3 regions of the Leifsonia sp. NPDC058194 genome follow, and region 3 is predicted to be linked to each of the others. Evidence: predicted binding sites of a transcription regulator. Region 3 holds the regulator's gene; each other region holds the start of a gene.
What was found. Region 3 encodes HrcA, which represses chaperone genes, less so after heat shock. Its sites were predicted from a motif close to TTNGCACTCGNNNNNNNCGAGTGCNAA; they were not measured.

Region 1: groL (chaperonin GroEL) is a predicted target of HrcA. The motif match lies at 3,572-3,598, and genes of this name have one in related genera.
Region 2: groES (co-chaperone GroES) is a predicted target of HrcA. The motif match lies at 3,768-3,794, and genes of this name have one in related genera.

The regions. Positions count from the first base shown of each region.
Region 1 is NZ_JBHVVL010000004.1:398,988-409,141, reverse strand. It holds gene ACFVU2_RS16855 (sensor histidine kinase) at 1-496, shown strand, start outside; gene ACFVU2_RS16850 (hypothetical protein) at 627-1,697, opposite strand; gene groL (chaperonin GroEL) at 1,909-3,528, opposite strand; gene ACFVU2_RS16840 (cold-shock protein) at 3,757-3,960, opposite strand; gene ACFVU2_RS16835 (LytR C-terminal domain-containing protein) at 4,146-4,694, opposite strand; gene ACFVU2_RS16830 (DUF3263 domain-containing protein) at 4,717-5,010, opposite strand; gene msrB (peptide-methionine (R)-S-oxide reductase MsrB) at 5,194-5,598, shown strand; gene ACFVU2_RS16820 (nitroreductase family protein) at 5,595-6,146, shown strand; gene ACFVU2_RS16815 (DMT family transporter) at 6,130-7,080, opposite strand; gene ACFVU2_RS16810 (hypothetical protein) at 7,114-7,251, opposite strand; gene ACFVU2_RS16805 (dihydrolipoamide acetyltransferase family protein) at 7,261-8,610, opposite strand; gene ACFVU2_RS16800 (alpha-ketoacid dehydrogenase subunit beta) at 8,607-9,638, opposite strand; gene pdhA (pyruvate dehydrogenase (acetyl-transferring) E1 component subunit alpha) at 9,635-10,154, opposite strand, start outside.
Region 2 is NZ_JBHVVL010000004.1:206,614-216,767, reverse strand. It holds gene ACFVU2_RS15965 (aldehyde dehydrogenase family protein) at 1-1,267, opposite strand, end outside; gene ACFVU2_RS15960 (Lrp/AsnC family transcriptional regulator) at 1,364-2,359, opposite strand; gene rarD (EamA family transporter RarD) at 2,364-3,290, opposite strand; gene groES (co-chaperone GroES) at 3,379-3,675, opposite strand; gene ACFVU2_RS15945 (SAM-dependent methyltransferase) at 3,812-4,999, shown strand; gene ACFVU2_RS15940 (hypothetical protein) at 5,015-5,737, opposite strand; gene tsaD (tRNA (adenosine(37)-N6)-threonylcarbamoyltransferase complex transferase subunit TsaD) at 5,856-6,926, opposite strand; gene rimI (ribosomal protein S18-alanine N-acetyltransferase) at 6,923-7,408, opposite strand; gene tsaB (tRNA (adenosine(37)-N6)-threonylcarbamoyltransferase complex dimerization subunit type 1 TsaB) at 7,405-8,025, opposite strand; gene tsaE (tRNA (adenosine(37)-N6)-threonylcarbamoyltransferase complex ATPase subunit type 1 TsaE) at 8,035-8,571, opposite strand; gene alr (alanine racemase) at 8,568-9,683, opposite strand; gene ACFVU2_RS15910 (holo-ACP synthase) at 9,680-10,036, opposite strand; gene glmS (glutamine--fructose-6-phosphate transaminase (isomerizing)) at 10,053-10,154, opposite strand, start outside.
Region 3 is NZ_JBHVVL010000002.1:486,317-496,470, forward strand. It holds gene ACFVU2_RS09065 (amidohydrolase) at 1-558, shown strand, start outside; gene lepA (translation elongation factor 4) at 623-2,476, shown strand; gene ACFVU2_RS09075 (dihydrofolate reductase family protein) at 2,495-3,112, opposite strand; gene ACFVU2_RS09080 (DUF1990 family protein) at 3,232-3,879, shown strand; gene hemW (radical SAM family heme chaperone HemW) at 3,879-5,108, shown strand; gene ACFVU2_RS09090 (DUF4870 domain-containing protein) at 5,118-5,498, opposite strand; gene ACFVU2_RS09095 (DUF4870 domain-containing protein) at 5,625-6,134, opposite strand; gene hrcA (heat-inducible transcriptional repressor HrcA) at 6,309-7,328, shown strand; gene dnaJ (molecular chaperone DnaJ) at 7,361-8,479, shown strand; gene ACFVU2_RS09110 (16S rRNA (uracil(1498)-N(3))-methyltransferase) at 8,484-9,212, shown strand; gene ACFVU2_RS09115 (histidine triad nucleotide-binding protein) at 9,231-9,593, shown strand; gene ACFVU2_RS09120 (PhoH family protein) at 9,601-10,154, shown strand, end outside.

The sequences.
Region 1 (10,154 bases), on a different contig from region 3:
GGCCCTCGCGCGCCTGCGGCGCAGCCGGCCGCGCCGCGGGACCGAGCCGATCCCGGTGACGACGACCGAGAAGGTCGTGCTCGCGAACCCGGCTCCGGCCGAGCCGGCGATCGTGCTCGCGGAGGAGAACAAGCTGCGTCAGGTCGTCACGAACCTGATGGGCAACGCCCTGCGCTACACGCCGGAGGACAGCCCGATCGAGATCGCGGTGCAGATCGATCACCGCACCGAACGGGCGTCGCTGGAGGTGCGCGACCACGGCGAGGGCATCCCGCCGCAGATCCGCGAGAAGATCTTCCAGCGCTTCTGGCGCGCCGACACCTCCCGCGCCCGCGAGACCGGCGGCAGCGGCCTCGGGCTCGCGATCGTCTCCTCGATCGTGGCGGCGCACAACGGCACGGTGGACGTCTCGGAGACCGAGGGCGGCGGAGCCACCTTCCGCGTCACCCTGCCGCTGGCAGGCTCGGCGGCAGCGCCGAAGCCGCTGCAGCCGTAAGGCGGCTGCGCGTCCCGGTCGCGGGCTCGCGTGCCTGTGTCGCTCAGTCGGCGACTGCGGCCGCTCGGGACGTTTGCGGCGCGGCGCCAGACCGCAGTCGTCCCGGGGCGCTGCGGTCGCTTGCGGTCACTCAGAGCGTCGCGGCGATCCACTGGACGACGGCGAGCGAGCGCGTGTCGTCCAGGTCGGACGACTGGAACTCGACCCAGTGCGAGCCGACCATCGCGTCGACCGACACGAACGGCGTGCCCTCGACCGTTCCGCCCCAGACCAGGGCCGGCACCTGCTCGCCCTTCACCGTCATCAGCTCGCTCCGTGCACTCGCGTCCTCGGCAAGAACTGCGGTGCGGAGCTGCTCGAACACGGCAGGGGTGCCGGGGAGGACCGAGAGGCTGCCGAGGTAGGTGCCCCTTCCGCTTCCGCTGTCGTCGGTCGGCTGGAAATCGCACTGGGTCACGCCCGGCGCGCGGAGGACGCCGTCGCTGAGGTGGAAGGTCGGCTCGACCGGCAACGTCATCACGCCGGGGAGGGCGAAGGCGCGCTGGAGCTCCGTTCGAAGGTCGGCGGCAGCGCAGTCGAGAGGCGCTTCGGCTGGTGGTGTCGGCGCGTTCGCGACGGCCGCTGTGACCGGTGGCAGCATCCGCTGGACCGCGTCATGGAATCCGGCCTCGGTCAGCCCGGGGGCGGAGGCGGTATCGAGGACAACGGACAGCCAGGCATCCGCCACGAGGACGTTCGTCCGGCACGAGACCGTCGGAACCAGGGTGCAGTCACCTCCGAGCGAGGCTCCACCGTCATAACCCGCCCCGGGCGTGGCGACGGTCGGATTCGCCTCGGAGAGCGTCTTCCAGGCGGCCGCCGCGTGCGGGAGAACCTCCACGGTCAGGGTGTCATCGCCGTGCCTCCAGCGGCAGGCGGCACCCCCGGTGGCCGGCAGCGCCAGGGGACCCCCTGCGGCGACGGACTCCACGATGCCGGGAGGCGTCGTCACGACGGCCGCCTGCGCGCCGAGCAGTGCGGTCAGATCGGTGCCGGCCACGATCGTCGGGCAGTCCAGCGCGACTGCCGTCGGCGTCGGCGTCGGACTCGGCGTGCGGGTGGCCGGCCCGTCCGGCGCTCCCAGGCCGAGCGCCGAGCAGCCGCTCAGCGCGATCAGGACGGCGGCTGCGCCGATGATGGACAGACGATGTGAGCGCACCATTCCTCCGCGTCCCGCCCGCCCGGCCTTGGCCGATGCTGGCGCATTCCCGATGCGGCACATGCTGCATCCCCCTGCCGAGAAGACTATCCGGTGGCAGCCGCGGCACACTCCCACCGCGCATAACGGTGGCGTATCGAAACGACGAGAGGGCGCCTCCCGTGCGGGAGACGCCCTCTCGTTCAGTGCGTGAGAAGACTCGACGCGGCAGGACTCAGAAGTCCATGCCGCCGGTCGGGTCGCCGACCGGAGCCGGGTTCTTCTCGGGCTTGTCGGCGACGACGGCCTCGGTGGTGAGGAACAGGCCGGCGATCGACGCCGCGTTCTGCAGCGCCGAGCGGGTGACCTTCACCGGGTCGTTGATGCCCGAAGCGAGCATGTCGACGTACTCGCCGGTCGCGGCGTTGAGGCCGTGTCCGACCGGGAGGTTGCGGACCTTCTCGACGACGACGCCGGCCTCGAGGCCCGCGTTGATCGCGATCTGCTTCAGCGGCGCCTCGATGGCGACCTTGACGATGTTCGCACCGGTCGCCTCGTCACCGACGAGCTCCAGCTTCTCGAAGGCGAGCTTGCCTGCCTGGATGAGCGCGACGCCACCTCCGGCGACGATGCCCTCCTCGACGGCGGCCTTCGCGTTGCGGACGGCGTCCTCGATGCGGTGCTTGCGCTCCTTGAGCTCGACCTCGGTGGCCGCGCCCGCCTTGATGACGGCGACGCCGCCCGCGAGCTTGGCGAGGCGCTCCTGCAGCTTCTCACGGTCGTAGTCGCTGTCGGTCGCGTCGATCTCGTTGCGGATCTGGGCCACGCGGCCGGCGATCTGCTCCGGGTCGCCCGCGCCCTCGACGATGGTGGTCTCGTCCTTGGTGATGACGACCTTGCGGGCCTGACCGAGCAGGTCGAGGGTGACGTTCTCGAGCTTGAGGCCGACCTCCTCGGAGATGACCTGGCCGCCGGTGAGGATCGCGATGTCCTGCAGCATGGCCTTGCGACGGTCGCCGAAGCCCGGAGCCTTGACGGCGACGGACTTGAAGATGCCGCGGATCTTGTTGACGATCAGGGTCGCGAGGGCCTCGCCGTCGACATCCTCAGCGATGATGAGGAGCTGCTTGTTGGCCTGGATGACCTTGTCGACGATGGGGAGCAGATCCTTGATCGAGGAGACCTTCTGGTTGACGATCAGGATGTACGGGTCCTCGAAGACCGCCTCCTGGCGGTCCTGGTCGGTGACGAAGTACTGCGACAGGTAGCCCTTGTCGAAGCGCATGCCCTCGGTCAGCTCGAGTTCGGTGCCGAAGGTGTTCGACTCCTCGACGGTGACGACGCCCTCCTTGCCGACCTTGTCGATCGCCTCGGCGATGATGTCGCCGATGGTGGTGTCGCCGGCGGAGATGGACGCGGTGGCGGCGATCTCCTCCTTGGTCTCGACCTCCTTGGCGCTGGAGATGAGCTCCTCGGTGACGGCCTTGACGGCCTTCTCGATGCCCCGCTTGAGGGTGATCGGGTCGGCGCCGGCGGCCACGTTGCGGAGGCCCTCCTTGACGAGCGCCTGAGCGAGGACGGTCGCGGTGGTGGTTCCGTCACCGGCGACGTCGTCGGTCTTCTTGGCGACCTCCTTGACGAGCTCCGCGCCGATCTTCTCGTACGGGTCGTCGAGCTCGATCTCCTTCGCGATGGAGACACCGTCGTTCGTGATGGTGGGGGCGCCCCACTTCTTCTCGAGGACGACGTTGCGGCCGCGCGGGCCGAGGGTCACCTTGACCGTGTCGGCCAGGATGTTCAGGCCGCGCTCGAGGCCGCGGCGCGCGTCCTCGTTGAAAGCAATGATCTTTGCCATGTGTTTCTCGTCCCTCCCGGACGTCTGCGAAAGATTCCGTCTGTTAGCACTCGATCAGATGGAGTGCTAAAGCGATTCTGGCACTCGCTGCGGTGGAGTGCAAGACGAGGCAGGAGCCGCGTCACGGTGGATGCGGCGGCGAGACGAGTGTGCGCGGGGCGTCGATGCCCCGCGCACAGGAGAGCGCCGCCCCACGGGGCGGCGCTCCACTCGTCGAATCGCTGGGTTCTAGGCCAGGCGCACCGACTCGGCCTGGGGACCCTTGTTCCCCGAACCGACCTCGAACACGACCTGCTGGCCCTCCTCGAGGACCTTGTACCCGGACATGTCGATGGCGGAGTAGTGAACGAAGACGTCCTGCCCCCCATCATCGACGGTGATGAATCCGTAGCCCTTTTCAGCGTTGAACCACTTCACGGTTCCGTTCGCCATGCATTACTCCCATTGCTGTGTCGCGGGCGCGGTCCAGCGCCGCGCGTTGGACCGATAATAATGCGTGGAATACGGGTGATTGCCAGCTTTTTTGCGAAACCGTTACGAATTCCGCCGAAAGTTAAACACGCCGGAAACAAAGGGATTCCGCGGGCCGTGACCGGGCCCGCGACCCCGGGACGGCGTCAGCCGGCGTAGTCGGAGCCGATGACGACCGTGATGTCGGCACCCGTGTCTGCGAAATCCTGAGTGTTCTGGATGGTCGCACCGGGCAGCGACTGGGCGACGCCGAGGGCCGCCGCCTCCTTGGCCGGGTCGGAGTAGTAGACGACCGTCTTCGCCAGATCGGTCATGTCGGCGTTGGCCACCGCACCGACCTTCCAGCCGGCCGCCGTCAGCACGTCGCCGACCTTGCCGCCGAGGCCCGCCGTCGCGGTGCCGTTGAGCACGTTCACGGTCAGGCTGGGATCCACGGTGGGAACGATCGTGGGGGTCGGCGTCGGCGTCGGCGTGGGCGTCGCGGACCCCGAGGAGGTCGAGCCGGTGAACGAGATGGACCCGTTCACGAGCGACAGGCCGAAGATCCCGGCCCCGACGAGCACGACGACCGCGAGTGCGGCCCAGCCGACGGCGATCCAGCCGCGGCCACGGGGTCGTGGGGCACGGTGCGCGCCGACGCGCTGGATGTCGCCCGGGATCTCGTCGAACCGGTCGCGGGGGAACTTCTCTGCCATCTTGGGGTGGTTTCCTCGTAGGTCAGTCGTCGGAGGGGAGCGCCCTGGTCCGACGTGCGGCCTGCCGCGTCTCGCGGAGCCGGAGCAGCCGCTTGACGAGCATCGGGTCGTGCGTGAGAGCGGCCGGACGATCGATCAGGGCTCCGAGGAGCTGATAGTACCGTGCGGCGGAAAGGCCGAACTCCTCGCGGATGGCCTGCTCCTTGGCGCCGGCGTGCCGCCACCATTGGCGTTCGAAGGCGAGGATCGCGGTGTCTCGTTCGCTCAGGCCGGACCGCTGGGGCTCTGACCCGTGGTGCTCTGCAGCCTCGGCCACGCGCGTGCCGCCTTCCCTCGAACCGCCGCCTTCCGTTGAACGCTCGCCGCTCATCCTAGGCGGGAGGTCCTGTGTGTTGGCCGTTTGGCCGCGGCAGGTCGCGGTTGAAACAGGGAACAGGAGGCGTACTCCGCCCGTTTAGGGTGTAGTCAGACCACCGAACCCCGCATGGAGGCACCGCACATGGATTACCAGGTCTCGAAGACCGACGACCAGTGGCGCGAGGAGCTGAGCGACGAGCAGTACGCCGTGCTGCGCGAAGCCGGCACCGAACGACCGTGGACGGGCGAGCTGCTCGACGAGGAGCGCGCCGGCCTGTACACCTGTGCGGCGTGCAACGCGGAGCTGTTCAAGTCGGGCACCAAGTTCGACAGCGGCTGCGGCTGGCCGAGCTTCTACGAGTCGGTGCGCCCGGAGGCCGTGCAGCTGCTCGAGGACGACAGCCTCGGCATGGTGCGCACCGAGGTGCGCTGCGCGAACTGCGGTTCGCACCTGGGGCACGTCTTCCCCGACGGTCTCGGAACGCCGACCGGCGACCGTTACTGCATGAACTCGGTCTCGCTGAACTTCGCGCCGGACGCCGGATGAGCGACCTCCCCGCCCGGGTCGGCGCGCGCCGGTCGTACTCCCGGGTGACCGACGCCGCGCCGACGCACGAGGAGCTGCTGCCCCTCGTCGCCGCCGCGGGGCGGGTCGCCGACCACAGCGCACTGCACCCGTGGCGCGTGATCGAGCTGCGCGGCGACGCCCGGCTGCGCCTGGGTCGCGCGTTCGCGAAGGACGCGAAGGCCCGCGGGTCGGAGGCCGAGAAGCTCACGACCAAGCCCCTGCGCGCCCCGCTGCTGCTGGCGATCGTCGCCGACCGCAAGAAGAGCAGCAAGGTGCCCGGCTGGGAGCAGGACGCCGTCGCCTCGGGCGTCGCGCACATCCTGAGTCTGCTGTTGCACGATGCGGGCTGGGGCGTCATCTGGCGCACCGGCCACCAGACGCGCGTCAAGGCGGTGCATCAGATGCACGGGCTGACGAAGAACGAGCGTCTGCTCGGCTGGCTGTATGTGGGCGGGATCCCGGACGGGAGCAAGGAAGGGCACCGCAAGCCGCTGGCCGCGGAGCGCTACCTCAGCGTTCTCGACTGAGCGAGCCCCACCGCACGCTCGCGACGCCCACGGCGACGATGGCGAGCAGCGTTCCGCCGATCGTCGAGAACGGCACCGGCTCCGACGACGTCGGCGCGAGCAGATCGAGCAGCAGGGCCGTCAGGAGCTGACCGGCGACGGTCGCCAGGCCGAGCAGCAGCACGCCCGTGATGCGCACGAGCAGGGCGGCGCCCGCGATGAACACGCAGCCGATCGCCCCGCCGAAGTAGAGCCAGGGCTCGGCCGGCAGCGGCTTCGGCAGCCCGGCGAGCGACCAGTGGACGAGCATCAGCACCACCAGCACGGTGGTGCCGACGACGAAGTTGATGAAGGTCGCGGTCAGGGCGCTCTCGGCGACGACGCGGACCTGGCCGTTGACGGCCTGCTGCCAGCCCATCCCGAGCCCGGCGATCAGCGGCAGGATCATCATCCACACCGGGACGCTGCCGCCGAACTGCGCGGAGACGGCCCACGTGACCGCGAGCAGAGCGATGACCGCGCCGGCGACGCGAGCCGGGGTGAGCGGGCGGCGTCCGCCGGGGCCCAGGCCGATCCGGTCGAGGACCAGGCCGCTCACCGTCTGGCCGGCGACGACCGAGACGGTGAAGAGCGCGACCCCGAGGACCGCCGCGGTGAGACCCTGCGAGAGCACGAGGAACGAGCCCGCCGCGCCGCCGCAGACGTACCACCAGCGCAGCTCGCCGCCGCGTAATGCGTCGCGGACCCGGCGGAGGCCCCGCCGGCCGGCAGGGGCGACCGCCAGTGCGACCAGCAGGATCACGAGGCCGGAACCGAAGGAGATCGCGGCGGCGGTGAAGCCGTCGTCGAGCCGCCGGCCGAGCTCACCGTTGATGCGGGACTGGAGGGCGACTCCGGCACCGCAGACCATCGCGATGAGGAGCGCCAGCCAGAGGGGGAAGGTACGGGGGGTCACTCCCCCAACCCTATCGCCGCCCGTGATCGCCGATCAGGGGGCGGGCGCTTCGCCGTCCGTGGGCTCCGGGTGAGGGAGCCAGTCGATGTTCTCTTCGGGCGCCACCAGCTTCTCGACGGAGAGGTCGTAGTCCTCGCCGTCCTCCTTCGCGGGGTTCTTCTCGTCGGTCATGCGCTCAGCCTATGCCCGGCCCGCGCCGCCGGCCGGAGGCGTGTCGGCCAGCACCCCGAGCGGCGACTCGATCGCGTCGGCGATCTCGCGCAGGAAGCCGGCGGCCACGCCGCCGTCCGTCACGCGGTGGTCGAAGACGAGCGAGAGCTGGGCGATGCGGCGCGGGACGACCGCGCCGTCGACGACCCAGGGCCGCTCCAGCACGCGCCCGATGCCGAGGATGGCGACCTCGGGGTGGTTGATGATCGCCGCGCTGCCGTCGACGCCGAGGCTGCCGTAGTTGTTGATGGTGAAGGTGGATCCGGTCAGCTCGGCCGGGGCGAGGGCTCCGTCGCGCGCGGCCCGGGCGACGCGGTCGAACTCGGCGTCCAGCCCGCGCACCGAGAGCAGGTCGGCACGGCGGATCGCCGGGACGACGAGCCCGCGCGGGGTGTCGACGGCGACGCCGAGGTTCACTCCGTCGAAGGTCTGCAGGCCGGCACCGTCGGCGGTCACGCGCCCGGCGAGCTCCGGATGCCGCGCGAGGGCGGCGAGGGCGAAGCGGGCGACGAAGGAGAGCAGGGACGGGGTGCGGCCGTCGAACTGCAGGCGGCGACGTCCGTTCCAGAGGTCGGTGGCATCCACGTCGACCCACACCGTCGCCTCGGGGATCTCGCCACGGCTGCGCGTCATCGTCTCGGCGACGGTGCGGCGGAACCGGGAGAACGGTTCGGTGGAGCGCACGAGGAGGCCGGTGCGCGCGTCGGCGTCGCCCTCGCCTGCGGCCGGTTCGCGGTCGGCCGGTTCGCGGTCGAGGCGTTCGCGGTCGGGCCGGGCGAAGGCCGCTTCGACGTCGGCGCGGGTGACGACACCGCCGTCCCCCGAGGCGTGGACCGTCGCGAGGTCGACGCCGTGGCTGCGGGCGAGGGACCGGACCACCGGGGACACGACGGGGACGATGCGCGCGACCTCCGGCGCGGGTGCGGCTGCGGGAGGCGCCTGGAGGGAGACCGCGCGGGCCCGGCGACCCGTGGTGGTCACGTCCGTGGTGCCATAACCGACGAGCACCTGGCCCGAGCCGCCCGCGGACGCGACGGGCTCGGCGGATACGGCCGGCTCGGCGGATGCGGCCGGTACGCCGGCCTCCTCCACCTCCAGCAGCGGCGCACCCACCGCGATCGTCTCGCCCTCCTCGCCGTGCAAGGCGGCGACGACGCCCGCGAAGGGCGACGGCACCTCCACGACGGACTTGGCGGTCTCGACCTCGGCGATGGGCTGATCGATCACGACCGCATCGCCGCGCGCGACCAGCCAGCGGACAAGCTCGGCGTCGGCGAGACCCTCGCCGAGGTCGGGCAGGGCGAAGACGCGTGCGGTCATGCGTCCTCCCACTGGAGCGTGTCGATCGCGTCCAGGACCCGATCCACACCCGGCAGGTAATAGGACTCCAGCTTGGGCGGGGCGAACGGGGTGTCGAACCCGGTCACCCGGCGCACGGGCGCGAGCAGATGGTGGAAGCAGCGCTCCGAGACCCGCGCCGCGATCTCGCTCGCCATGCTGGCGAAGCCCGGCGCCTCGGCGATCACGACGGCGCGGCCGGAGGCGCGCACGGCCGCACAGACCGTCTCGTCGTCGAACGGCACGAGGCTGCGCAGGTCGACGACGCCGACGCTGCGCCCCTGCTCGGCGGCGGCCTCCGCCGCGGCGAGCGCGACCGGGACGGACGGCCCGTAGGCGAGGAGGGTGGCGTCCGTGCCCGCACGTGCGATGCGGGCGCGCCCGATCTCCGGGAGCGGCGCGGAGGTGTCGACGGGTCCGGTCCCCCAGTACAGCTTCTTCGGCTCGAGGAACACGACGGGATCGGGCAGGCGGATGGCGGCGCGCAGCAGCCCGTAGGCGTCCTGCGGGGTGGCGGGCGAGACGACGGTGAGCCCGGGCGTGTGCGCGTAGTACGCCTCGGAGGAGTCGGAGTGGTGCTCGACTCCCCCGATGCCGCCCGCGTAGGGGATGCGGATGACCATCGGCAGGCGGATGCGCCCGCGGGTGCGGTTGCCCATCTTGGCGACGTGGTCGACGATCTGCTCGAAGGCGGGGTAGGCGAACGCGTCGAACTGCATCTCGACGACGGGGCGCATCCCGTTCATGGCCATCCCGACCGCGGTGCCGACGATGCCGGCCTCGGCGAGCGGGGTGTCGAAGCAGCGGTTCTCGCCGAAGCGGGCCGTGAGACCGTCGGTGATGCGGAACACGCCGCCGAGCGGGCCGACGTCCTCCCCGAAGACCAGGACGGCGGGATCGGCGGCCAGTTCGTCGGCGAGGGCGCGGTTCAGTGCCTGCGCCATGCTCAGCGTCAGGACCTCGGGCTCGCCCGCGGCGCGTTCGGCGGGCGCGTCGTGCATGAGGGTCATCGGGCGGCCTCCTCGGCGGCGAGCTGCTGCGCCTGCTCGCGCAGCTGCGGGGTGGGCGTGGCGTAGACGTGGGCGAAGAGGTCTTCGGGATGCGGCTCCGCCTCCGCGACCAGCTGCCCGCGGACCTTGGCAGCGACGCTCTCGGCGTGGGCGTGCGCTTCGGCGTCGTCCCCGTCGCTCAACCGGCCCTGGTCGCGCAACCAGGTGCGCAGCCGCAGCAACGGGTCGCGCGCGAGCCACGGCTCCACCTCGTCCGCGGTGCGATAGCGGGTGGCGTCGTCGGCGTTGGTGTGCGGCTTGACGCGGTAGGTGACGGCCTCGACGAGGGTCGGGCCGCCACCTTCGCGCGCTTCGTCGACGGCTTCGCCCAGGAGGGACAGGAGGGCGGCGAGGTCGTTGCCGTCGACACGGCGGCCGCGCATCCCGTAGCCGATCCCCTTGTGAGCGAGGCTCGGCGCCGCCGTCTGCCTGCGCAGCGGCACGGAGATCGCGTACCCGTTGTTCTGCACGAGGAAG
Region 2 (10,154 bases), on a different contig from region 3:
GCGTGCCGTTGGCGACGGAGACCGCCTCGTCGACGCTGTCGACCGCGAGCACGGAGAGCACCGGGCCGAACACCTCGACCTGGGCGATCTCCATCTCCGGGCGCACATCCGTGAGCACGATCGGCGCGACGTAGCTGCCGCGCCCGGTGCCGATGTCGTAGCGGGATGCCGACCCGGCCGCGAGCACGGCCCCGTCGGCCAGTGCACGCTCGACGAACCCCAGGATGCGCTGGAGCTGCCGCTCGCTCACCACCGCGCCGCTCGGTGCGTCGCCGCTCAACGGGTCCGCGGGCGCCATCGCGGCGGCCTGGGCGACCGCGGCCTCCACCGCCTGGTCGTGCACGTCGCGCAGCACGACCATCCGCGACGATGCGCTGCACATCTGGCCCTGGTTGTAGAAGGCGCCCCAGGCGCTCGTGCGCCCGGCCGCCGGGATGTCGGCGTCGCTCAGGACGACCGAGGCCGACTTGCCGCCGAGCTCCGGCCAGACGCGCTTGCCGTTCGACTCGGCCGAGTAGACGAGGAAGCGGCGGCCGACGCCGACGGAGCCGGTGAAGGTCAGCACATCGACGCCCGGGTGCCGGCCGAGCGCTTCGCCGACGGTGTCGCCACGACCGGGGACCACGTTGAGGACGCCCGCGGGGAGCCCGGCCTCGAGTGCGAGCTCGCCGAGCCGGAGCGCGGACACGGTGGTCTGCTCGGCCGGCTTGAGCACGACGCTGTTTCCCGCGGTGAGCGCCGGGCCGAGCTTCCATGCGGTCATCGTCAGGGGGAAGTTCCACGGCACGACCGCTCCGACCACTCCGGCCGGTTCGCGCGTGACGAGGGCGAGGGCGTCCTGGGTCGCCTGCGGGGCTTCGTCCGGGAGCTTGTCGGCGAGCTGGCCGTACCAGCGCAGGCACTGCGCGACGGCGCGCAGCTCGACGCCGAGGGCGTCCTGGACGGGCTTCCCCATCTCGAGCGAGATGCGCAGGGCGAGCTCCCGGGCGTTGGCCTCGACGAGGTCGCCGAAGCGGATCATCGTGCGCCCGCGCTCGATGGCGGATCGGCGGGACCAGACGCCGCTGTCGAAGGCGGATCGTGCCGAACGGACGGCGGCATCGATGTCGGATGCGGTCCCGTCGGCGACGACCGCGAGGACGGCTCCGTCGCGAGGACTGACGAGGTCGAACCCGGCCGCGGCGTCGGAGAGGAGACGGCGCCCGCCGACGAGCGGCGCCGTGTCCCAGTCCAGGTCCTCCGCCTCGTGCTGCCAGGTGTCTCGCATGTCCGCCCTCTCTCCATTGGTTGAAGTGAGGTTATGCGTTAACGGCCACTATCGCAATCACAAATTAAGGTTTCGGCCACTTCTGCAACAAGATGTTTACAAATCAGCCACATTCGCTAACTCGGCGACGAGCATCGGACCGCGTCGGACGGGCTGCAAGACGACCGAGGTCTGCGCCTGTGTCACGCCGAGCGCCGCGACGTCCTCCGTGAGGAAGCGGTACAGGGCGTGCTCGTCCTCGACGACGCAGTCCACCAGCACCTGCGTGGCTCCCGTGCAGGCTGCGCAGAAGCGGACGGACGGGTGCCTGCCGAGCGCCTCCCCCACCTCCTCGACCCTGTCCGGCGAGACCTGCAGCCAGGTGAGCGCCTCCACCCGAAGCCCGTGGAGAGCAGGGCTGATCTCCGTGCGCACATGCAGCACCCCAGCTGCGAGCAGCGCATCCAGCCGACGCTTCACGGTCGGCGGCGTGACGCCGATCCGCTCGGCGACATCGCTGGCCGTGGCCCGGCCGTCCTCCGCCAGGACGGCCACGAGACGGTCGTCGTCGGCCGAGAGGGTCACCCGGCCACTGGCTCGCGGCACCTCCTCGTCGCCGTTGCGCAGCTGCGCGAGCACGGCGGGAGGCAGCGGGATGGCCGTCCAGTCGAACCCGGATCGGAAGAACTTGAGCACCGTGCCGACCCGCACCGACACGAGGTGGTCGAGCTCGGGGAGGTCCTCGACGACCAATCGGGCGCTGTCCTCCGGGGTGCGCGGCATGAGCTGGCAGATCACATCCGCGCCGCTCTCGAGCACCGAGACGCTCGACGCGTCCGGGCGGGAGGCGAGCGCACGCGCGACGGCCAGGGCGTGGCCGGGCCGCGTCCCGATCTGGATGACGAGCGGTCGCGCATCCCCCACCATCGTGGTGTCCAGGTAGGTCGAGACGCGCACGGCTCCGCCGTCGAGCAGCCGCTGACCGCGGCGCGCGATCGTGCGGACGGGTGCGTCGAGCACCTTGGCGATGAGCCCCCAGCTCGCCCGGCCGTTCGCTTGGAGCGCCGCCGCGATACGGGAGTCGAGTTCGTCGAAGTCGGTGGAGATGGCCACGGCCCTACGCTAGCCGCGCATCCCGCCGCGTGGCGCGCGCTGAGGCGATCATGTCGGTACTGAGCACGATCAGTGCGAGCCAGACGATCCCGAACCCGAGCCAGCGCTCGGGCGGCATGGCCTCGTGGAGCACGAACACGCCGACCAGGAACTGGATGAGCGGGGTGATGTACTGCACGAACCCCATGTAGACCAGCGGCAGCCGGCGCGACGCCGCGGCGAAGAACAGCAGCGGCACCGCGGTGACCACTCCCGCTCCGGCGAGCGCGACCGTGTGCCACACCCCGTACTCGCCGAGGGTGATCCCGGTCGTCATGCCGACGACGACGAGCTGGACGACGGCGACGGGCGTGAGCCACATGGTTTCGAGGGTGAGGCCGGAGACGGCGTCGACGGTGGGGCCGACCCGCTTCTTGATGAGCCCGTAGAACCCGAACGAGAAGGCCAGCACGAGCGCGATCCACGGGAAGGCGCCGTACCCGACCGCCAGCACGATCACGGCCACGGCGCTCAGGCCCACCGCGACCCACTGGGCGGGACGCAGGCGCTCCCGTTGCACCAGCACTCCCAGCAGGATCGTCACGATGGGGTTGATGAAGTAACCCAGGGCCGCCTCGACGACATGGCCGGTGACGGTGGCGAGCACGTACGTCTGCCAGTTGACGTAGATCAGCGCTCCGGCGAGCGCCATCGTGAACAGGACACGCGGCGTGCGGAGCAGGCCGACGAAGGGACGCCAGGCCCGGGTGACTGTCAGCAGCACGGCGCAGAACACCAGCGAGAACACGACCCGCCAGGCGACGATCTCCCACGCCGTGGTCGGAGCCAGCGCGATGAAGTAGAGGGTGAGCACTCCCCACAGCACATGCGCGGAGAGGGCGAAGATCAGCCCGGAAGAGCGCTGGTCGGTCGAGGGGGGATGGGGTGCCACCCGACCGACTCTAGCCACTGGGTGCGACGTAAAAGACTTTCGGCCCGGTCGCCATCAGGCGACCGGGCCGAAAGTGAAGCGGGGTGCGTCAGCGGACGACGACCGCGAGCACGTCGCGGGCCGAGAGGACGAGGAGGTCCTCGCCGCCGAACTTGACCTCGGTGCCACCGTACTTGGAGTAGATGACCTTGTCGCCGACGGCGACGTCGAGCGGGATGCGGTTGCCGTTGTCGTCGATGCGGCCGGGGCCCACGGCGACGACCTCGCCCTCCTGCGGCTTCTCCTTGGCGGTGTCGGGGATGACCAGACCGGACGCAGTGGTCTGCTCAGCCTCGACCTGCTTGATGACGATGCGATCCTCGAGCGGCTTGATGGAGACCGACACGTTGACCCCTTTCCTTGACGAACGGTGTCTTGACAGAAGACGTGAGTTAGCAGCCTCGCACTGCGAGTGCTAACGAGAGTCTAGAGGGTGCGTTAGCAGTCCCGCAACGTGAGTGCCAAGAGGTAGCGTGAGGGTCATGGAACGGTCCGAATTCGTCGAACTGCTGAGCCCGGAAGGGCTCCGGCTGCTCGATTCCCTGCCCCCGTATCGGACCGAGAAGGACATCGTGCGCCTCGTCGCCGATCTGCGCAAGAAGGGGCACTCCCCCGGCCTCGTCGCCGCCGTCCTGACCCAGTCGAAGCTCCGCCGCAAGGCCGTGGCCAAGTTCGGCGATTTCGCCTCCCGGATGCTCTTCACGGAGGCCGGCCTCGAGCAGGCGACCCGGCTGGCCGTCGCCGCACGGCACGCCGGCCGCTTCCGGAACGCAGGCCTGACCCGCGTCGCCGACCTCGGCTGCGGGATCGGCGGCGATGCGCTGGCGTTCGCCGCGATCGACCTCGAGGTCACCGCGGTCGAGGCCGACGAGGTCACCGCTGCGATCGCCGCGTACAACCTCGCCCCGTTCCCCACCGCAGAGGTGGTCCACGGCCGCGCCGAGCAGACCGACCTCCGCAACGTCGACGGGGTCTTCCTCGATCCGGCCCGCCGCACGGCCGGGCACGCGCAGACGGAACGGCTCACGGACCCCGACGACTACACGCCGTCGCTCGGCTTCGCCTACGAGATCGCGACGGGAAGATCGGTCGGCCTGAAGCTCGGTCCCGGGTTCGACCGGGACCTCATCCCGTCCACCGCCGAGGCCCAGTGGATCTCGTCGGACGGCCAGGTGGTCGAGCTCGGCCTGTGGTTCGGCGCCCTGGCACGACCGGGCGTGCGCCGTGCGGCCCTCGTGCTCCGCGGCGACGAGTCGCACGAGCTGACGGCCGACGCCGACAGCGAGGACGCCGAGACGGGCGAGCTCGGCGAATTCGTCTACGAACCGGACGGCGCGGTCATCCGCGCCCGCCTGATCGGAGATCTCGCCCGCGGACTCGGGGGCCGCATGGTCGCGGATGGGATCGCATACATCACAGCGGACACCGCCGTCGAGACGCCCTTCGCGTCGGGCTTCCGCGTGCTCGAGGCGCTGCCGTACGGCGAACGCGACCTGAAGCGCGCGCTGCGGGAACGCGGCATCGGGACTCTGGAGATCAAGAAGCGCGGCGTCGACGTGGACCCTGCCGCGCTCCGCAAGCGCCTCGCGCTCAGCGGGCACCGGTCGGCGACCCTGATCCTCACCAGGATCGCCGGCCGGCACACCGCGCTGCTGGCCGAGCGGCTCTGAGGCCGCCGGGGAACGTCAGTACGTGTTGTAGCTGGCGCTGAAGCTCGCGAACAGAATCGCCAGGCCGATCCACACGATGATGGCGATCGCGATGCTCACGAAGCCGAGGATGAGTCCGGTGAGCCAGAAGCCCTTCGCCTGCGGCTCCTTGCTGCGCCCGAGGAATCCGAGGACGACGGCCGCGATGCCGAACAGCACGCCGACGCCCCAGGCGATGTTGAGCACGATGCCCAGGATGCCGCCGATGAGGGACAGGATGCTCAGGATCGGCGACTTGGCGGGAGCCGCGTACGGCTGCGCGTACCCCGGCGCCGGCTGACCGTAGGCGGGCGCGCCGTATCCCGGCGCCGCGGGCTGCTGGCCGTAGGGAGCCTGGCCGTACGGCGCCTGCGGCTGCTGACCGTACGGCGCCTGCGGCTGCTGACCGTACGGCGCCTGCGGCTGCTGACCGTAGGGCGCCTGCGGCTGCTGGCCGTACGGAGCCTGGGGCTGCTGGCCGTAGGGCGCAGGAGGCTGCTGGCCGTAGACGGGAGCGGCGGGCGGCGCGGGAGGCGCCACCGGCGGCACGGCGCCGGCGTCGGGCGCCGGAGCGGCGGGAGCGGCAGGAGCCGGAGCGGCGGGGGGAACAGGGGGCGCAGCGGGCTCCTGCGCGGCCGGGACGACGGGCTCCGCGGGCGGGACCGCTCCGTTCTGGGCGTCGGGGTCCGTGGGGCCGGCGGGCGCGTTCGGATCGGTCATGTTCCGCATCTCCTTCTAGCTACGGGAGTTTCTGGGAACTCCCTGGGCCATCCCATCGTCCCAGCGCCGCTGCGGGGTGTCAACGACGCAGCGCCCGCGACGACACAGCGGTCGGCGGCTAGCGGGCCACCTGGATCTCGGTGACGGGAAGCGTCGAATCGGCGGCGAAGGTGAGCTCGCTGGGCTCGTGCCCCGCCATCACCAGCTGCGCGCCGAGGGCCGCGATCATCGCGCCGTTGTCGGTGCAGAGCGACAGCGCCGGGATGCGCAGCTCGATTCCTGCATCGCGCGTGCGTTCGGCGGCCAGCTGGCGCACGCGCGCGTTCGCGACGACTCCGCCGCCGAGCAGCAGCCGCGGCACGTCGTGGTCGCGGCACGCGGCGACCGCCTTCGTCAGCAGCACGTCCACCACGGCCTCGCGGAAGGAGGCGGCGACGTCGGCGACGGGCACCTCCTCGCCGGCGTCCTGCCTCTGCTCGACCCAGCGGGCCACCGCCGTCTTCAGCCCCGAGAACGAGAAGTCGTAGCGATGACGCTCCAGATCCTTCGGCTTCGTCAGCCCGCGCGGGAATCGGATCGCCCGCGGATCGCCGTCGACGGCCACCCGGTCGATCTGCGGGCCGCCGGGGTAGGGCAGGCCCAGCACTCGCGCGACCTTGTCGAACGCCTCCCCGGCCGCATCGTCGATCGTCTCGCCGAGCAGCTCCACGTCGGAGACGAGATCGCGCACGAGGAGCAGCGACGTGTGACCGCCCGAGACGAGGAGGGCGATCGTCGGCAGCTCCACGGGGTGGCCCGGGCCTCCCGACGCGTCGAGGAGGTCGGCGCCGACGTGGCCCACCAGGTGGTTGACGGCGTAGAGCGGCTTGCCGAGGGAGACCGCGAGCGCCTTCGCAGCACCGACCCCCACCATCAGGGCGCCGGAGAGGCCGGGTCCGCTGGTCACGGCGATCGCGTCCACGTCCGACAGGTCGATCCCCGCGTCGGCGACCGCGGTGCGCAGGGTCGGGGCGAGGGCCTCCAGGTGCGCCCTCGCGGCGACCTCGGGCACGACGCCGCCGTACCGCGCATGCTCCTCCATCGAGGAGGCGATCGTGTTCGCGAGCAGGGTGGTGCCACGCACGATCCCGACACCCGTCTCGTCGCAGGACGTCTCGATACCGAGGACCAGGGGTTCGTCGCGGTTCATGCGATCGTCGTCTCCGGGGTCGGGACGGTCAGCCGCATCACGATGGCATCGACTCCGTCCGGCTGGTAGTAGTGGGGACGCACGCCGATCTCCTCGAAGCCGAGGGAGACGTACAGGGCCTGCGCACCCGGGTTGTCCGCACGCACTTCGAGGAAGATCTCGCGCGCCCCGCGCGAGCGGGCCTCCCCGATGAGCGCGTTCATGAGTGCGCGCGCGAGCCCCTGCCTGCGTGCATGCGGCGCGACCGCGATGGTCTGGATGTCGCCCTCGCCCGCGCCCTGCGGCGCGAGGAGACCGGCGTAGGCATCGATCCTCTCCGGCTCGCCCGGAGGGAAGGCGACGAGGTAGTAACCGTGCTGGCCGGTGACCTCGGAGCGCATCGACCGCTCGGACCAGGCGTCGTTGACGAACAGGGCGTGCTCGAGCTCCATGATCGCCGGCACGTCGGCGTCCGCAGCGCGCCGGAACTCCCAGGCGGTCACGCGGTCACCCGCTTCGGGCCGGCCGACAGCGTCACATCGGGAGAACGCAGATAGAGGGGCTCGTCCGGGTCGAACGGACGCTTGTTGGCGAAACGGATCTCGGCGATCATCCCGAGCAGCCCGGCATCGACCACCGTCGCGTCGACACGAGCGATCCCCGGATGCGGGAGCTCGTCCGGCCGGCCGAGACCGGGTCCGTCCGACCTGATCGGCAGACCCAGCTCATCGATGCCGGAGTACGCCGTCCAGTAGCGCTCGCGCCGGCGCGCGTCGGTCACCACGAGAAGCGGCCCTCCGGCCCCCGTGCGATAGTGCCCGGCGGCGATCGCGTCGTGGCTGACCACGGGGACGAGCGGCCGCCCGGCACCGATCGCGAAGGCCTTCGCCGCGGCGATGCCGACGCGGAGTCCGGTGAACGGCCCCGGGCCCATGCCCGCGACGACGCCCGAGAGCGCGGACACCGGGACCCCCGCGAGGTCGAGGGCTTCGCGGATGAGCGTCCCGATCACCTCGGCGTGGCGCATCGTGTCGGCCTCGACGACCTCGGACAGCACACCGGCGTCCCGGTCGACCACGGCGACGCTCGTCCCGGAGGAGGTGTCGATGGCGAGAAGCATGTCTCCAGCCTAGGCGGGTCGAGCCGTCCAGCGCGGCCCGAAGCCCGTGATCGCGACGGTGCGGGGCTCGTCCGCGTCGAGCTCGTCGTCGTGTTCGTCGCCGCTCCCCAGGTCGGCTCCGGCGGACGCGTCCGCCCCCGTCGGACGCTCGATCGCGACCTCCAGCCAGGATTCGGCGACGCCGTCGAGCATCCCGCTGCCCCACTCCACGACGACGACCGAGCGGGCGTAGTCGATGTCGAGGTCGTCGAGCTCGAGCGCGCTCGACAGACGGTAGGCGTCCACGTGGACGAGTGGGGCGCCGCCGACCAGGCTCGGGTGGGTGCGCGCCAGGACGAAGGTCGGGCTCGTGACCGGTCCGCGGACGCCGAGACCCTCGCCGATCCCCCGGGTGAGAGTGGTCTTGCCCGCACCGAGCGGTCCGGACAGCACCAGGAGGTCGCCCGGGCGCAGGATCGCGGCCAGCTCGACTCCCAAGACGTGCATGTCCTCCCGCGTGGCGACGGTCCGCGTGATCGGCGGCACGAGGGGTGGCATGCCGCTCATCGTTCCCCTCGGAACGTCCGCTCCACGCGTCCGTCGAGCCGGGTCACGATCTCCCAGCTGATCGTCCCGCACGCTTCGGCCCAGTCGTACGCCGACGGGACCCCGGAGTCGGGATCCCCGAAGAGCACGACTTCGTCGCCCACGGCCACCTCGTGGTCGCCGACGTCGACCACGAACTGGTCCATCGCCACCCGACCGGAGATGCGGAAGGTGCGGCCCCCGATCGAGACGGGCGCCGTATTCGAGGCGCTCCGCGGAACGCCTTCCGCGTACCCGAGCGGCACGAGCGCCAGAGTGGTCTCCCGATCGGTGCGGTACGTGTAGTCGTACGAGACGCCCTTGCCCGCGGGTACGCGGCGCACGGCTGCGACACGACCACGGACGGTCATGACCGGGCGCAGGCCGATCTCGCGCGCGGAATCGGCGCCGTACGGCGAGAGCCCGTAGATCGACAGGCCGAGCCGCACCAGGTCGTAGCGCGACTCGGGGAGCGCGATGGCGGCGGCGCTGGCCGCGATGTGCCGCAACTCGGGCTCGATACCGGCCGACGCTGCACGGGCGAGCCCGCGTTCGAAGACCTCGATCGCCGCGCGATCGTCGTCGTCCGACGCGTTGGAGAGATGGCTGAAGATGCCGCGGACGCGGATCGTCCCGTCGTCCTGGAGCTCACGGGCCCGGCCGAAGACCGTATCCCAGTCCTCCTCGGCGACGCCGTTGCGGCTCAACCCGGTCTCGACCTTGATGTGCACGGCGAGCGGCGTGACGGTGCGTGCCGCACGGGCCGCGGCCTCCAGCTGCGCCAGGGAGGAGATCCCGACGTCCACGCCGGCCTCGGCCGCCAGCCGGAAGTCCTCGTCCGGGGAGTGCAGCCAGGCCAGCACCGGAGCGTCGATGCCGGCCCGGCGCAGCTGCATCGCCTCGTCGAGGTCGGCGACGCCCAGCCAGTCGGCGCCGCCCGCCAGCGCGGCGCGCGCCGCAGCGACGGCGCCATGGCCGTAGGCGTTCGCCTTGACGACGGCCATGACGTGCGGCGTGCCGACGAGGGCGCGCATCCGCTCGACGTTGGAGGCGAGCGCATCCAGATCGACCTCGAGCTCGCGGAAGGCGCTCACGGGGCGGTCTCCGCTATCACGAACGCGGTCGCGATCCCGGCGTCGTGCGACATCGAGACGTGGATGTGCGCGATGCCGCGCTCGCGCACCTGACGTTCGACCACGTTGTGCAGCACAAAACCCGGGTTCCTCTCCTCATCGGGGACGATCTCCATGTCGTGCCAGCGCACGCCCTCGGAGCCTCCCAGCGCCTTGATCAGCGCCTCCTTCGCCGCGAAGCGCGCTGCGAGCGAATGCACCGGCAGGCCGCGCTCGGCCGCGGTGAAGAGCCGCTCGCGCAGCTTCGGCGTCCGCTCCAGCGACCGGGCGAACCGCGCCAGGTCCACCACGTCGACGCCGATGCCAGCGATCACGTCGCGACGCCTTCTGCTACTCGACGGTGACGGACTTGGCGAGGTTGCGCGGCTGGTCGACGTCCAGGCCCTTGGCGGCCGACAGCTCCATCGCGAAGATCTGCAGCGGCACGACGGC
Region 3 (10,154 bases):
GGCGAGCTCTACTGGGACCAGCACACGCACCGGCACGACGACATCGCGACCGCGCTGCGCCTGGCCGACGAGTTCGGCTACAAGCTCGTCGTGAACCACGGCACCGAGGCGCACAAGATCGCCGACGTGCTCGCCGAGCGCGACATCCCGGTCATCTTCGGCCCGATGTTCACTTCTCGGTCGAAGGTGGAGCTGCGCGACCGGGCCATCGCCAACCTCGCCACGCTCGCAGCGGCCGGCGTGCGCGTCGCCATCACGACGGACCACCCGGTCGTCCCGATCAACTTCCTCGTCTACCAGGCGGCCCTCGCCGTCAAGGACGGCCTGCCGCACCAGACGGCGCTCGAAGCCCTCACGGTCAACCCGGCGGCGTTCCTGGGGCTGGACAAGCGCGTCGGTGCGCTGGCTCCGGGACGCGACGGCGATGTGGTCGTCTGGTCCGGCGACCCGCTCGACGTGACCTCCCGCGCCGAGCGCGTCTTCATCGAGGGGACCGAGGTCTACCGCTGGGAGGACGGCGCCGGTCGCGTCGTCGAGCGCTCGGAGCGCTTCGCCTGACGCGTGCGAGGCCGGACCCGGTGGTTCGGAGGCGTCCGGTCGTTCATGGGAGAATGGCGGCACGATGTCACCACGAGCTTTGACGGCCCTCGAGCCCGCCGCCACCGACCCCGCGTCCCTGCGCAACTTCTGCATCATCGCGCACATCGACCACGGCAAGTCCACCCTGGCCGACCGCATGCTGCAGATCACCGGCGTGGTCGCCGAGCGGGACATGCGCGCCCAGTACCTGGACCGCATGGACATCGAGCGTGAGCGCGGCATCACGATCAAGAGCCAGGCGGTGCGCATGCCCTGGGCGCACGAGGGCTCGACCTTCGCGCTCAACATGATCGACACGCCCGGGCACGTCGACTTCACGTACGAGGTGTCCCGGTCCCTGGCCGCCTGCGAGGGCGCCATCCTGCTGGTCGACGCCGCCCAGGGCATCGAGGCGCAGACGCTCGCGAACCTCTATCTGGCGCTCGAGAACGATCTGACGATCATCCCGGTGCTCAACAAGATCGACCTCCCCGCCGCCGATCCCGAGAAGTACGCCGCCGAACTGGCGAGCCTCATCGGCGGCCGCCCCGAGGACGTGCTGCGCGTGTCCGGCAAGACCGGGATGGGCGTCGACGCCCTCCTCGACCGCGTCGTGCAGGAGATCCCGGCCCCCGTCGGAATCGCGGACGCGCCCGCGCGCGCCATGATCTTCGACTCCGTCTACGACAGCTACCGCGGCGTGGTGACGTACGTGCGCATGGTGGACGGCAAGCTCTCCCCGCGCGAGCGCGTGCAGATGATGTCGACCAAGGCCACCCACGAGATCCTGGAGATCGGCGTCTCCTCTCCCGAACCCACCCCGTCGAAGGGCCTGGGCGTCGGCGAGGTCGGCTACCTGATCACCGGCGTGAAGGATGTGCGCCAGTCCAAGGTCGGCGACACGATCACGACGGCTGCGAAGCCGGCGACCGTCGCGCTGCCCGGCTACACCGAGCCCAAGCCGATGGTATTCTCGGGTCTCTACCCGCTCGACGGCAGCGACTACCCGGAGCTGCGCGAGGCCCTCGACAAGCTGAAGCTCTCCGACGCGGCACTCGTCTACGAGCCCGAGACCTCGGTCGCTCTCGGCTTCGGGTTCCGCTGCGGCTTCCTCGGCCTCCTGCACCTGGAGATCATCACCGAGCGCCTGTCGCGCGAGTTCGGCCTCGACCTGATCACGACCGCGCCGAGCGTGGTCTACGAGGTCACCACCGAGGACAAGAAGGTCATCACGGTCACCAACCCGAGCGAGTTCCCGGGCGGCAAGATCGACAAGGTGGAGGAGCCGATCGTCAAGGCGGCGATCCTCGCACCGAAGGACTACGTCGGCGTCATCATGGAGCTCTGCCAGAGCCGTCGCGGCACGCTGCTCGGCATGGAGTACCTCGGTGAGGACCGGGTGGAGATCCGCTACACGATGCCCCTCGGCGAGATCGTCTTCGACTTCTTCGACAACCTGAAGAGCCGCACCGCCGGTTACGCGTCGCTCGACTACGAGCCCGCGGGAGAGCAGGAGGCCGACCTCGTCAAGGTCGACATCCTGCTGCAGGGCGAGGCCGTCGACGCCTTCAGCGCGATCGTCCACCGCGACAAGGCCTACGCGTACGGCACGATGATGGCCGGCCGTCTGCGCGAGCTCATCCCGCGCCAGCAGTTCGAGGTGCCCATCCAGGCCGCCATCGGCGCCCGCATCATCGCGCGCGAGAACATCCGTGCGATGCGCAAGGACGTGCTCGCCAAGTGCTACGGCGGCGACATCACCCGCAAGCGCAAGCTCCTCGAGAAGCAGAAGGAGGGCAAGAAGCGCATGAAGATGGTCGGCCGCGTCGAGGTCCCCCAGGAGGCGTTCATCGCCGCGCTCTCGGGCGACACCGAGACCAAGGACGCCAAGAAGTAGACGCCCGGGACGCCAGCGTCAGCCTGCGTCGTTGCGCCGATAGGTGTTGATCTGGACCCCGGACGCCAGGGTCTTCGTCTCCGCCAGCGAGAGCGTGGTGCGGGGGAATCCGTCCGGGAACAGCTTCTTGCCCGTGCCGAGCACGATCGGGTAGACCATCAGGCGGTATTCGTCGACCAGGTCGTGGGCGCCGAGTGTCTTGATGAGGCCGGCGCTGCCCCAGACGCGGATCTCGCCGCCCGGCTGCTCACGCAGGGCGGCGACCGCTCCCGCGACGTCGTCGCCCAGCAGCTGCGAGTTCTTCCAGCCGAGCTCGGTGAGCGTGCGCGAGGCGACGTACTTCGGCACCCGGTTGTAGCGACGGGTGAACTCGCCCTGCAGTCCGGGCGCGTCCTCGGGCCACACGCCCCACGCCTGCGCCCAGATCTCGTAGGTGCGGCGGCCGAGCAGCAGCGCCTCGGTCCGTTGCTCCCACTCCAGGATGACGTTGTCGTCCTGGTCGCTGCCGTGCTCGCGATCGAAGTCCATCTGCCAGCCTCCGTACGGGAAGCCGCGCTCGTCGTCCTCGGTCGATCCTCCCGGCGCCTGGATGACGCCGTCCAGGGTGATGAACTCCTGCACCACGATGCTGCTCATGCGATCCTCCTCGATGGCCTGTCGCACCAGTGTCGTCCCGGGTCGCGGATGGCGCCAGGCCCCGTGACGATCCGGGTCCCGGTTCGCGCTGCCGGGCGGATTGGCGGAGGATAGACCTCATGCGTCGCTCCACCTTCACCGATCAGCCCGTCACGTACGGCGCCGTCGGCGGAACGCAGGCCCCCGACCTGCTCTACTACCCACCGAAGGGCTACCGGCCGCTGCAGAAGAAGATGCGGCTCGGTTCCGGCGAGGAGCGGTTCGAGACCGCCGCCTCCGCCCTGATGACGTGGGGCGTGCAGCGCGGGAGCGGCATCCTCGTCACCGATGTCGCCGAGGGCACGGGCGTGCAGTACGAGGGCATCGAGTACGACGTCGACGGCTCGCCGAAGGGCATGCGCGAGCACCGCCCCGACGAGGACGTCTTCGCCGACGACGGCTCGCCCTTCATCCGCAACGGGATGACCGCCGTCATGAAGGTGCCGTTCGGCCCGTTCAAGGTGTCCGCGCCGATCCGCGTCGTCTACGTCATCGACGAGCCGGACCGGAAGGGGTTCGCGTACGGCACCCTGCACGGGCACCCGGAGAGCGGCGAGGAGGCGTTCATCGTCGAGCTGCGCGAGGACGGCACGGTCTGGTTCGTGCTGCGCTCGTTCTCGCGGCCGTCGACCGGGTTCTACCGGCTCGTGTCGCCCGTACTGCGAGTGATGCAGAACCGGATCACCGCGAAGTACCTGCGTTCGCTCCTGCCGGCGCGGTCCGCCTGATGCCGAGCGCCCTCCCGCTCGGCGATCCCGCACCCGCCGACGGCGTCCTTCCCGTGTCGGCGCGCGAGGGCACGTCCGAGCGCGACTTCGGGGTCTACCTGCACGTGCCGTTCTGCCGGGTGCGCTGCGGCTATTGCGACTTCAACACCTACACGGCGACCGAGCTGCGGGGCGTGAGCCAGTCGGACTACGCAGGGCACGCGGTCGCGGAGGTCGCTTTCGCCGCTCACGCGCTGGAGAGGAGCGGACTGCCGCACCGGGAGGTCTCGACCGTCTTCCTGGGCGGCGGCACGCCCACGCTGCTTCCGCCGGACGACCTCGGGGCGATGCTCGGCGCGGTGCGCGACGCGTGGGGTCTCGCGCCCGGCGCGGAGGTCACCACGGAGGCGAACCCCGACTCGGTCGACGCCGGCGACCTGCGTCGGCTGGCCGATGCCGGCTTCACGCGGGTCTCCTTCGGGATGCAGTCCGCGGTGCCGCACGTGCTCGCGACGCTGGAGCGGACCCACGATCCCGAGCGCATCCCCCTGGTCGTCGACTGGGCGCGCGACGCCGGCCTCCAGGTGAGCCTCGATCTGATCTACGGCACGCCGGGGGAGTCGCTCGCCGATTGGGAGCGGAGCCTCGACACCGCCCTCGCCTGCGCACCGGACCACCTGTCGGCGTACTCGCTGATCGTCGAGGGCGGCACGAAGCTGGCGCGCCAGATCAAGAGCGGTCAGGTGCCGGAGCCCGACGAGGACCTCCAGGCGGACATGTACGAGCTCGCCGACGCGCGACTCGCCACGGCCGGCTACGACTGGTACGAGGTCAGCAACTGGTCCCGCGACGACGCCCACCGGTCCCGTCACAACCTCTCCTACTGGCTCGGCCACGACTGGTGGGGAATCGGCCCGGGCGCCCACAGCCACGTGGGCGGCGTGCGCTGGTGGAACGTGAAGCATCCCGCCGCCTACGCCCAGCGCGTGCTCGCGGGAGAGTCCCCGGCCGCAGGCCGCGAGACCCTGGACGCCGAGACCCGGCGGGTCGAACGCGTACTGCTGCTCACCCGCATCCGGGAGGGCATTCGCACGGCCGAGCTCTCCGCCGAGGGCCGCCGGGAGATCGCGGGACTCATCGCCGATGGCCTGATCGACGGAAAAGCCGCCCTCGCCGGATCGGTGACCCTGACCCTGCGAGGACGGCTTCTGGCGGACGCCGTCGTGAGACGGCTGCTCGCCGAGGTGTGATCGGGAGCGTCAGCTCACGAACTTGATGGCGATCGGGTACGTGTAGTACTGACCCTGGTTGGCCTTCAGCGCGGCGATGATGCTGAACACGATGTTCACGACGAACACGGCGAGCAGGATGATCAGGCCGATGCCGACGAAGCTGGTGATCCAGCCGATCGCGTAGGCGATGAAGAGCGTGATCTGGAAGTTGAGCGCCGTCGCGGTGTGCGAGCGGACGAACGGCCCCCGATCCTTGAGGACGAGGTAGCCGATGAGCGCGGGGATCCAGTTGAACAGGATCCCTCCGATGTGGACGAGGGTCGCCCAGAGCTTCTCGTCGGCGGGGCTCAACTGCTGAGAAGCGCCTCCGTACGGCTGCTGAGGCGGCGGTGGGGGCGTTGCGGACATGGAGTCTCCTTGCAAAGAGCCCGGGCGCGCCGGGCTGATCGACGGACGATTACCCAGACAGCCTAGGGCCGGAGACCCGAATCTGAGAAGACGCCGAGAGCGTTCCGGCCCCGCTCATCCGGTGCGCTACTTGATGAAGCGGAAGTTCACCGGGTAGCGGTAGGAGCCGCCGCTGTTCACCTTCACGAACCCGAGGATCGAGAACACCAGGTTCACGATGTAGAGCACCCACGGGATGAGCAGCCCGAACAGCAGGTAGCCGATGCCGACCGTGAAGGTCCCGATGATGATCCCGAGGATCTGCGAGGCGACCCACGCGATGATCCAGGTGATCTGCCAGTTCAGCGCCTCCTTGGCCTCCACGTTCGTCTTCGGCCCGCGGTCCTTGAACACGAGCCAGATGATCAGGGACGGGAGGACCCAGAGGATGCCGCCGAGGTGCGCGAACGACGCCCACTGCTTGTCCTGGGTCGCGTCCAGTGGCGCGGCGGGCGCGGCGTACGGCTGCTGGGGCGCGCCGGCGGGCTGGGCTCCGTAGGCGCCGGGCGGCGGTCCCGCCGGCTGCTGCGGGGGCACGTACGGCTGCTGCGGAGGGACGCCGTCGGCCGGGTCCACAGGCTGGTTCGGATCGGACATCGTGTTGCCCTTTCGTGATCGGATGCGACGGAGTCGACCCGTTGCGTTCACGGTACCGCTGACGGTGCGCGCGGACAATAACTCGTGTCCGCCGATCGCGCGATATGATTAGCACTCAGGAACGCTGAGTGCTAAGTGTTTTGCCGGAGCGAACAGGGTGAACGGGAGGGTCGGATGGTCTCGGAGCGCAGCCTCGAGGTCCTGCGGGTGATCGTCCAGGACTATGTCGCCTCCCGCGAGCCCGTCGGCTCGAAGAGCATCGTCGAACGCCACTCGTTCGGCGTGTCGGCCGCGACCATCCGCAACGACATGGCTCTCCTCGAGGAGGAGGAGCTCATCGCGGCTCCGCACACGTCCTCCGGCCGGGTTCCGACCGACAAGGGCTACCGGCTCTTCGTCGACCACCTCTCCGAGATGCGGCCGCTCACACCGGCCCAGCGCACCGCCATCGAGGCGTTCCTGGGCGAGTCGATCGACCTGGACGACGTGCTCGCACGCACGGTGCGCCTGCTGTCCCAGCTGACCAACCAGGTCGCGCTCGTGCAGTACCCGTCGGTGTCGCGCTCGCGCATCCGGCACATCGAGCTCGTCTCGCTGGCCCCGCACCGTCTCCTGAGCGTGCTCATCACGGACTCCGGGGCGGTCGAGCAGCGCGTGATCGAGCTCGGCGCCGAGCTGACCGACCCCGAGATCGCCGAGATCCGCGGGGCGATCAACGGAGCGGCGGCGGGGCTGTCGCTTCCCGACGCGACCGCCCGGCTGCGCCAGCTGCCCGATGCCCTCACCGAGCGCACCCGCGAGCTGGTCTCGCCGGTGGCGAGCGCCCTTCTGGACCAGATCGCGGCCAACCGGCAGGAGCGGCTCGTGATGGCCGGTGCGGCCAACCTGGTCCGCACCGAGACCGACTTCCCCGGCACGATCACCCCCGTCCTGGAGGCGATCGAGGAGCAGGTGGTGCTGTTGCGCCTCTTCGACGAGATGGCGCACGACCAGCACGGCGTCGCCGTCAGCATCGGCCGGGAGAACGCCGTCCTCGGGCTGAGCGAAGCCTCCATCCTGTCGAGCGGCTACAGCGCCGCCGGCTCCGACGTGGCCCGCATCGGCCTCCTCGGCCCCCTCCGCATGGACTACTCGGGCAACATGGCCGCGGTCCGCGCGGTCGCCCGCTACCTCTCGCGCCTCCTCGGCGACTAGAAACACGACAAACGACAAGGAACGCACCTTACGTGGCCGACCACTACGAAGTCCTGGGCGTTGAGCGCAACGCCACCCCCGACGAGATCAAGAAGGCGTACCGCCGGCTCGCGCGCGAGCTGCACCCGGACGTGAACCCGAGCTCCGAGGCGCAGGAGCGCTTCAAGCTCGTCACGCACGCGTACGACGTGCTCAGCGACCCCCAGCAGCGCCAGCAGTACGATCTCGGCGGTTCGACCGGGTTCGGCGGAGGCGGAGGAGGCCAGGGCGACTTCGCCGGGTTCGGCGACATCTTCGAGACCTTCTTCGGGGGAGGCGGGGGAGCCTCCCGCGGGCCCCGCTCCCGCCGCGAACGCGGACAGGACGCCCTGCTGCGCGTGGAGATCGACCTCGACGAGGTCGTCTTCGGCACCCACCGCGAGCTCGAGGTCGACACGGCCGTGGTCTGCGAGACCTGCAACGGATCGTGCTGCCAGCCGGGCACCGCACCGGTGACGTGCGACATCTGCCACGGGACCGGCAGCATCCAGCGCTCCGTCCGCTCGCTGCTCGGCAACGTGATGACGTCGAGCCCGTGCGGCAGCTGCCGCGGGTACGGCACCGTCATCGCCACCCCGTGCGTGACCTGCCAGGGCCAGGGGCGCGTCCGCGCCCGCCGCACGGTGCCGGTCGACATCCCCGCGGGCGTCGACACCGGGCTCCGCCTGCAGATGCCGGGCAGCGGCGAGGCCGGCCCCGCCGGCGGCCCTAACGGCGACCTCTACCTCGAGATCAAGGTGAAGCACCACGACGTCTTCAGCCGCGACGGCGACGACCTGCTCTGCACCCTCGAGGTGTCGATGGTGGATGCGATCCTCGGCACGACCGCGTCGGTGAAGGCCCTCGACGGCGACATCAGACTCGAGCTGAAGGCCGGCACGCAGAGCGCCGACATCGTGACCGTGAAGGACCGCGGCATCACCCACCTGCGCGGCAGCGGCCGCGGAGACCTCCGGGTGGGCATCCAGGTCGTCACGCCGACGAAGCTCGACCACAAGGAGAAGGAGCTCATCAAGAAGTTCGCGGCGACCCACCACTCGGTGGAGCCCTCGCTCGCGCGCTTCCAGCAGGGGCTCTTCGCCAAGCTCCGCGACCGGTTCCTGAACTTCTGATCCGATGAGCTCGCTCTATCTCCGCGAGGACCTCGACGCGGCCGAGCCCGGCTCCCGGCTGACCCTGACCGGCTCCGAGGCCAAGCACGCCGCGACCGTGAACCGGACCCGCCCCGGCCAGACCGTGCTGATCGGCAACGGCCGCGGGCTGGTCGCCTCCGGCGAGGTGCTGGTCGCGACCGGCGCAGAGCTGACGATCGAGGTGGCGTCCGTCGAGCACGCCGAGCAGCCCAGCCCGCGCATCACGCTCGTGCAGGCGCTGGCCAAGGGCGACCGGGATGAGCTGGCCGTCCAGGCGGCGACCGAGCTGGGCGTCGACCGGGTCGTCCCGTGGTCCGCGTCGCGCTCCGTCTCCCGGTGGGAGGGCGCGAAGGTCGCCAAGGGGCGCGAGCGCTGGTCCGCGATCGTGCGGGAGGCCGCGAAGCAGTCGATCCGCGCGTGGGTGCCGGAGGTGGGCGAGCTGGCGATGACGGCGCATGTCGCCGGCCTCGCCTCGGCGTCCGACGTGCTGGTGCTCGAGCCGACCGGGGACTCCGCCCTGACGGCGTTCGTGCCGGGGGACCGGGACATCGTGCTCGTCGTCGGTCCGGAAGGCGGCATCGCGCCGGCCGAGCTGGAGGCGCTCCGGGCTGCCGGGGCGCGCATCCTGCGCCTGGGCGGCACGGTGCTCCGCACCTCCACCGCCGGCCCCGCCGCCCTCGCCGTGCTGAACGCCGCCCTCGGTCGGTGGTAGCCGAATAGGATGGATGCCATGGAAAGCGCACAGCCCTCGATCTTCTCGCGCATCGTCGCGGGCGAGATCCCGGCCGACATCGTCTACGACGGCGAGCGCATCATCGCGTTCCGCGACATCGCGCCCAAGGCGCCGGTGCACCTGCTCGTGGTCCCCAAGACCGAGCAGTACCGCGACGTGACCGAGCTCGCGGCCGGGGACCCGGCCCTGCTCGCCGAGATCGTCGCGGTCGCGAAGCGCCTGGCGGCCGAGGCGGGCGGCGATTTCCGATTGGTCTTCAACACGGGTGCAGGGGCGGGACAGACCGTCTTCCACGTCCACGCCCACGTACTGAGCGCCGGCCCCGGCGGGTCGCTCGAGGAAGGAAGCCTTGCCGACTAGCGAACCGATGCCCGAGGCGGGCGCCGCGTCGAACGGGGCCGCCGAGGCGCGTCTGCATGTCGACGGCGTCCAGATGGTCCGTCTGCTCGGACCGCAGGACCGCCTGCTGACCACGCTGGAGCGGCAGTACCCCCTCGTCAGCGTGCACGTGCGCGGCAACGAGATCACCCTGAGCGGCGACGCGACGCAGGTCGAGGCCGCGCGCAGGCTGCTGGAGGAGCTGCTGCAGCTGGTGCGCAACGGCCAGGACATCAGCCCGGCCGAGGTCACCACGTCGGCGAAGATCCTCGACACCGACACGAACCTGAACCTGGCGGACGTGCTCGGCCAGGCGATCCTGACGGCGCGTGGCAAGGCGATCCGCCCGAAGACACTGGGGCAGAAGAAGTACGTCGACGCCATCGACGAGAGCACGATCGTGTTCGGCATCGGCCCCGCGGGAACGGGCAAGACGTACCTGGCGATGGCGAAGGCGGTGCAGGCCCTGCAGCGCAAGGAGGTCAGCCGCATCATCCTGACGCGCCCGGCGGTCGAGGCGGGCGAGCGGCTCGGGTATCTGCC